Regions from separate parts of the Paenibacillus sp. P4_E11 genome, predicted to be linked through region 1. Evidence: riboswitches for the same ligand, from Rfam matches in the RefSeq annotation. Region 1 holds a riboswitch; each other region holds the start of a gene.
The links. A riboswitch is a leader RNA that binds a small molecule or an ion and turns the genes downstream of it on or off. The one in region 1 is predicted to bind cobalamin.
Positions count from the first base shown of each region.

Region 1 (2,199 bases):
GATCTTTTTCCAGCCAGTCAAGTCAGATGCTACGTTCACCCCGCCTGCCAGCGTGATCAGATCGTCCATGAACTCACCCTTGCCGACTGTCCAGCCGGGAGAGAATTCGATGTATACTTTTTTCTTCTGATCGTCCTTCAACCCTTTAACCGCATCGACGACCTTCTGTTTCTCGGCTTTCATTTGCGCAATGACTTTGTCTGCCTGCTCCTGGGTATCGGTAATTTTACCATATACAGCTATACGGTCCATCGTTTGATCAACTGTCTTCGGTTCTACAGAGAATAAGTTCAGCTTCAATTCCGTCAGCTTCTCCACCGACTTCTTGTTAAGGGACAGCCCTGCGAACACAATGTCCGGATTCGCCGCAATGATCGCCTCCGTGTTGCCCTGCAGGTTGCCCATCTTCGGCTTCGTTTTGGCTTCTGCCGGATAGTCGTCGTATTCGGTTACCCCTACTATTTTACTGCCCAATCCTAGTGCGAACAACACTTCTGTTTCACTAGGTGAAAGAGATACGATTCGCTCAGGAGCTTTGGCGAACGTCACTTCCTTACCGGATGCGTCCTTCACCGTCAACGGATAAACAGTCTTCTTGCTATTCGCTGCTGTCGGGCTCGGTGCTGGCGTTGATGCCGCAACCTTGGCAGGTTCTTTCACGCCCTCTTTCTCTTTGTCTGCACAGCCGGCCGCACTTAGCGCGACCAGTGCCGCCACAAGCCATATGGCCAATTGTTTCTTCATGCTCAATCTCTCCCCGTCTAACAATAGTTGAGAGCTTGCTTCGCCAGAATAACATGGACACACGCTAAGAAGGAATGTCTAACAAACAAAAACCTCTATCCAGGTGGACAGAGGTTCAGCAAATCGAAGGAAACGCCACAAACATCCATCTTCCGCGGAAGTATGCGAACATTCATTTTCCTGATTCAGCCGGTCCTTTTCCTCGAAGGATTCCATGAGCTTTACTCCATACAGGCAGGTCTCCTGACTTATAGGTTGCTGACTTTCCTCGCCTTCCCATCCTCACGGACAGTGGCTTAATTGAAGAAAATCCCTATATTACAGTGGCGGGACCGTGTCGGATTTGCACCGACTTCCCTTTTAACCGCATGATCGCTAGCAATTGGCTGAACTTGTGCGGCACCTGTTGGGTGTTCCAAAGTATTCGTTTGATCAAGCTTCACGCTATGAATTATAGTTCATGACCTTCATTCTGGCAAGTGTTCCCGATAGTCCTGATTTGTCCTGATAGTCTACTCTCGTGCTCCTAGTAAATATTTTTATTGGATTTATAGTAATAAAATGGTATAACCGAGATGATTTCCTACTCTGAGCATGGAGGCTCAATTCATGATTTTACGTCGAACCTTAGCTTTATCCCTTCTCTGCATCCTGTTGTTTTCCGGCAACGCATTGGCCGAGGACAAAAAGTACAATTGGATCGAAGGCGGCAAGCCCGTACAGCTTGGGAAAATAGCATCCCTGGATCTGGGCACGGATTTCGTTTTTCTTGATTCGGACAACACGAAGCTCATGATGACAGATAGCAAAGACTCACCTAGCGGAAGAGAGATTGGCAGCGTCTACCCGAAAGACCCTAAGCAAAACTGGATCGTCATATTCGAGTATGCGGAGTCCGGACACATCAAGGATGAGGAGAAGAGCAAGATTGATGCGGATGCCATATTGAAAAGCTATAAGAAGGGAACGGAAGAATCCAATAAAAACAGGACCAAGGAAGAGCAGCTCTTCGTAACGGGCTGGGACATCAATCCTTTCTATGAGGACAAAACTCATAATCTGACTTGGTCGATGCTCGCGGAAGATGCACAGAAAGTACCGCTGCTCAACTACAACGTTCGTTACTTGACACGAACCGGTTATATCTCAGCCGTTCTAGTGTCCGATCCCGCGCATCGTGATGCCGACCGCAAAGTATTGACCGAGCAAATCTTGCCGAAGTTGACCCCTACACAAGGACAACGGTACGAAGATTTCAACGCCTCAACGGACAAGGTGTCCGAGTTAGGATTAACCGCACTCATTCTCGGGGGCGCAGGGTTGGTTGTCGCCAAGAAGGTTGGTCTAATTGCGTTGATCGTGCTGCTAGCCAAAAAATTCTGGATTGTCGTTGTAGTTTTACTAGGTGCTGGTTGGAAATTCGCCAAAGGAATTCTCAATCGCAGACAGCAACCC
Region 1 covers NZ_JBFUIX010000063.1:23,749-25,947, forward strand. Annotated here, with positions in the region: gene AC1DWB_RS21785 (ABC transporter substrate-binding protein) at 1-744, opposite strand, end outside; cobalamin riboswitch at 961-1,166, opposite strand; gene AC1DWB_RS21790 (DUF2167 domain-containing protein) at 1,354-2,199, shown strand, end outside.

Region 2 (2,199 bases), on a different contig from region 1:
CCGCGACGGCTCTTCCCGGCGTTCAAGAACGTCGGGGTGGCCGGCTGTAGACGCTGCTCCACCATCGCCAGAGCGATCCGCTCGGCAAGCTCTGCATCGCCGTGCCCCAGGAACAGCGCCACGATGGCAACCCGATCCTCGTAACGCTCAAGATACAACCCCTTGTCGTTCGTCTTGAGGGCATAGTCCTTATAAAACTTCGAAACCGCCATGTAGGATTGGAATCGGAATCCCGCTTCCTCCGTCAAGCGGTATACGTTCTCCACTTGCTCGTATGTATAGTGATCGAATACGTTCGTATAATAATTTTCCTTGATCAAGTAGTCCAGCTTCTCACGCAGCGATCCGAATGGAACGCTCTTCGCTTGTACCTCCACCATGAAGGCAGCCGCCGCCTCGCGGTCCTTCTCCAGATCGTAAAAGCCGTCTTCCGTTCTTTGCATCAGCTGGTTGTTCAATTCAATATGCTGCAACTCGTCTCATCCCCTCTTGAAATTGTTCTACGTCAATAGCCGTTCCAGAAAGTTCGAACTTATGTACGATCGGTACCCCATACAACTCCGAAATCTTATCCGCGCTCTTCGCGAATGAGGCTCCCCAATTCCGGTTCCCACTTGCCGAGACACCTCTTAACAAGGTGCGGTTGCGGGATAGAAAGGACATCACCTGCTCCGGAGCGTGCCCGAAGCCAGTTGTATAAGTAATCATTACGTACGGCTCGTCCATCGCCGCACTCTCGCAATCTTGTAATTTTATCGCTCTGAAGCCTAGTTTCTTCACGAATCTTTCTACATTCCCTGTTCTTGAATCGTAGACGACCAGCACGCTAATTCCACCCTTTCCACTCCAAGCTGCCCATATGAAAAGGCGCATCTGACTTGTGATAGAAAGTCAGACACGCCTTGTAATTCACGCTATGATACACCTACCTGCCTCTCAACAGGAAAGCGTTGCTTAACACGAACTTGCAAGCTTGTCCGACACTTCCCTATCTCCCGTAGGTTCAATGTGCCATTATGAAGGGCAGGTCTCCTGGCTCCAGATTCATCACTCTATCCGCCTTCCCAGTCTCACGACAAGTGGCTGTTGGATCGAGCTTCTCTGTTACAGTGGCGGGACCGCATCGGATTGCTCGTACTCGCTCGTACGTACCGAATTTCCCTATTAAGCCTACACTAGATTTACCTAGCTAGGCACCCATTCATATCAATATGTAGTTGTCGATCTCAACAATATATCAATATATTGAAATTGTCAATGGAAGGGCATGGAAAAGCGATAGAAAAAGAGGCCTGCAGATCAATAATCCGCAAGCCCCTTTCTTACTCGACTCAGTCTGTTTTGAATGTAACTTTTTTACCAAGAGCGGTCGTAACTTGTTCACCGTATGCATCGAAGATAGCTTTTGCCTTATACGTATCCAACAGTTCTGCTAAATACTTCGGCCAGTTGCTGGAGTCTTTCTCCTCAAACAGCACTTTCACTTGTTTAGCGCGCATTTGAGTACGGTAAGAACCAATATCCAAACCTACAGGTGGTGATACGTTTGTACCAAGTACATAAAATTTGTTCTTCTTCATCACTTCAAGGATGGCACGATCATGATCGGTCTCACGAGGATCTACAATCGTGATACCAAGCGCACGGGATGGATCTTTAACGTTGTAGCTGAATACACTGCCCCATATCTCTGTGAAGTTACCATTATCCCCGATATCTTTCTTAATTGCATCTTGAATCAGCGTGACTTTGTTGCCTTCCTTCTTATAATGAACGCCTTCTTTACCTACGTTCGCCAGAAGGTAGCCATCTGGGGTTGCAAGCCAATCTAAAATTTCGATGGTACGTTCGATCTTCTTAGGATCTGTCTTGGCATTGAATAAGAACGGAACGCCTGGAAGCGGTTCGTACGCGACTGGCAAATCACCAGCAACGTGGAATGCTGCAAACTCGGCTTTCTGGTTCCCGGTCACTTCACGGGTCTTCTTCTGTGTACTGTTATTCGTGTTGTCAAATGCAATGTCACGTACACCAGAGTAGAAAATCCCTACTTTACCTTGTTGAACTTTGGTAGCTGCATCGCCTGCTTTGTTGAGAAACCAGTCCGGATCGACAACTTTCAGATCAAGCGTTTTACGAATATCATCAATTACTTTGGCCGTACGCAAGTTCGTTCCGCTATCGATGAAATTATTGTCT
Region 2 covers NZ_JBFUIX010000014.1:38,026-40,224, reverse strand. Annotated here, with positions in the region: gene nrdE (class 1b ribonucleoside-diphosphate reductase subunit alpha) at 1-473, opposite strand, end outside; gene nrdI (class Ib ribonucleoside-diphosphate reductase assembly flavoprotein NrdI) at 460-825, opposite strand; cobalamin riboswitch at 1,006-1,216, opposite strand; gene AC1DWB_RS08315 (type 2 periplasmic-binding domain-containing protein) at 1,332-2,199, opposite strand, start outside.
Region 2: another riboswitch for cobalamin. It lies ahead of nrdI (class Ib ribonucleoside-diphosphate reductase assembly flavoprotein NrdI); the one in region 1 lies ahead of AC1DWB_RS21785 (ABC transporter substrate-binding protein).

Region 3 (2,199 bases), on a different contig from region 1:
ACCCCTTCTATGATGGAAATGTCCGCCCCTTTACTGCCTCGATTGAATACTTCCCGAACACAATCTTCGTTCATCATCCAACTGTCCAGGTTACGGGATGGCCTTGACGTTACGGCTGTATGGTAGGTGGGATCGATATAATCCGGTCCACACTTGAAGCCTTGCACGACTAGCCCTCGCTTGCGCAAGGCGGACATGATGCCGATAGTTAGCGTTGTTTTGCCTACACTGCTTCCTGTTCCAGCTATGATCAACCTGCGTTGAATTGCTTCTTGGTTTTGCTTATTCATGTTGAACGACTCCTACGGAAATTGTCACGTTTCCTGATTTTTTCTTGACCAGACTGAGGCTTTCGAGTGCGCCAAGCGAAATAATGATGATAAGTCCTTGGTACTGCGGGAACAGGGCAGGGAACGGCAGCCGCGCACTTCCTTCGAACAGCTGAACCGAGCGCTCCGCTTCGTCCCCTCTGCCGAACTTGCTCATATATTAGACATCTACCGCTTGGCCCAAGCTCCCCTGCAGCGTTCTCGCCATTTCTACGCCATGCTTCGTAATCGCCACGACGGCATAAGTTCCGCTTACGCGGATTGTCGGAATCTCCCCTTCTTGCAGCGACAACATCATGACTTGATCCCTCGGCGGTAGCGGTGTGTGAACGCCTTGTCGTACAGCTTGGAACGATACTCATCCTTGTGATGAATATTCGGATCAAGCGCCCACCCGGCAAGAATCATCGCGTGGGAACGAATGTCCTTCTCCCGCATGTCGGCTTCCATAAGCGGCAGGCGCTTTTCACAATCCCGACCGTAGTATCCGGGGAACGATACTTGAGCAATATTTTTTGCGTCTCCACGATTTGACGGGTTCTCCGTGTACACACCAGCGTCGCCACTTGAGATAACCGCTACTTTTTTACCAGCCTTAGCCTGACGAACGGCTTCCTGTGCGCGGCTCACTTCTTCAGTCATACCGGTGCGAACGACAAGCTGATCCGTTAGTAGCTCTGCAATGATGTCGACGTAAGTGCTATAGCCGATGATTAGCAATTTGCCTTTAATACCCCATGCCTCCCTTACACTGAAAAAAACATAAAAAAAGCATTTCCAACATGGTGAATGTTAGAAATGCTTGGATCTCGACATGAAAAGTAGTTTCCACGAAAAAACAGAAAACACCAATATGACGAACTAGCCTATCTCTAACACTCCCTAATTCCACGTAGGGTCGTAGTGCTGTTGAAATAGGCAGGTCTCCTGACTTGGATTCATTCTCGACGCCTTCCCAGATCTACTGATCCAGTGGCGATTGACGAGAAATGCCTTGTTATAAAGGCAGTCTTTACAGTGGCGGGTCCGTGCCGGCATTACACCGGTCTTCCCTTTTAACCAGACTATTGCGAGTCCGGCACCTATTCCCTTGCATATGCAATTGTACTTGCTATCTTACCACTGCATTTTTAAGAAGTCTAATAGATTGTTAGATTCATCGATGTTCATTCAACAGGACATTTCGATAATCACTTGGATTCATGCCAACCATTCGTTTGAAAATTTTATTGAAATGCCGGTAATTTTCCAGACCGACCAGCTCAGCGATTTCGTGTGTCCGAAAATTTGTAGTTGTAATTAGTAGCTTGGCTTTGTTGATCCGCAGCTCCATGATATATTGAGTAAACGTTCGACCAGTCGCTTTTTTGAACATGGCGCTGAAATATGGTGCGCTGTAGCCAGCTTGTGCGGCCACTGATTCCATACGATAAGACTTGCTAACATCAGCTTTCAGTTGCTGAATGACATACTCCATGACGTCGTTCGGGTGACTGGGCACATGATCACTGATTGGCATGTGCTCAGCATAGACGTGCCCCTCTAGCTTAGGTATAAGCTTCTTTAGCGTTTCGGCAAGCAACGTATCTTGTGCCATGCAGTCTTCCTTCAACAAATACGACGATGCACCCAGATCGATCGCCTTCTGCGCGAGGTGAAAGTCACTATGGCAACTTAAAATGACCATAATCGGCATCTCCTGTTCCAGCTTGGTCAGCTCAACCATCATCTCGATTCCACCCATAACCGGCATCGTCAGATCCGTGACCAGAAAGTGGGGTTTGTGCTCTTTACACAACAGCAACCCTTTTTCCCCGTTCGTCGCCTCCCCCACAACATGGAACAGACCGTATTTCTCGGTGATCATCTG
Region 3 covers NZ_JBFUIX010000045.1:12,670-14,868, forward strand. Annotated here, with positions in the region: gene AC1DWB_RS17675 (cobyrinate a,c-diamide synthase) at 1-290, opposite strand, end outside; gene AC1DWB_RS17680 (hypothetical protein) at 283-486, opposite strand; gene AC1DWB_RS17685 (hypothetical protein) at 490-627, opposite strand; partial or broken gene AC1DWB_RS17690 (precorrin-4 C(11)-methyltransferase) at 624-773, opposite strand; partial or broken gene AC1DWB_RS17695 (hypothetical protein) at 782-1,046, opposite strand; cobalamin riboswitch at 1,230-1,430, opposite strand; gene AC1DWB_RS17700 (response regulator transcription factor) at 1,486-2,199, opposite strand, start outside.
Region 3: another riboswitch for cobalamin. It lies ahead of AC1DWB_RS17695 (hypothetical protein); the one in region 1 lies ahead of AC1DWB_RS21785 (ABC transporter substrate-binding protein).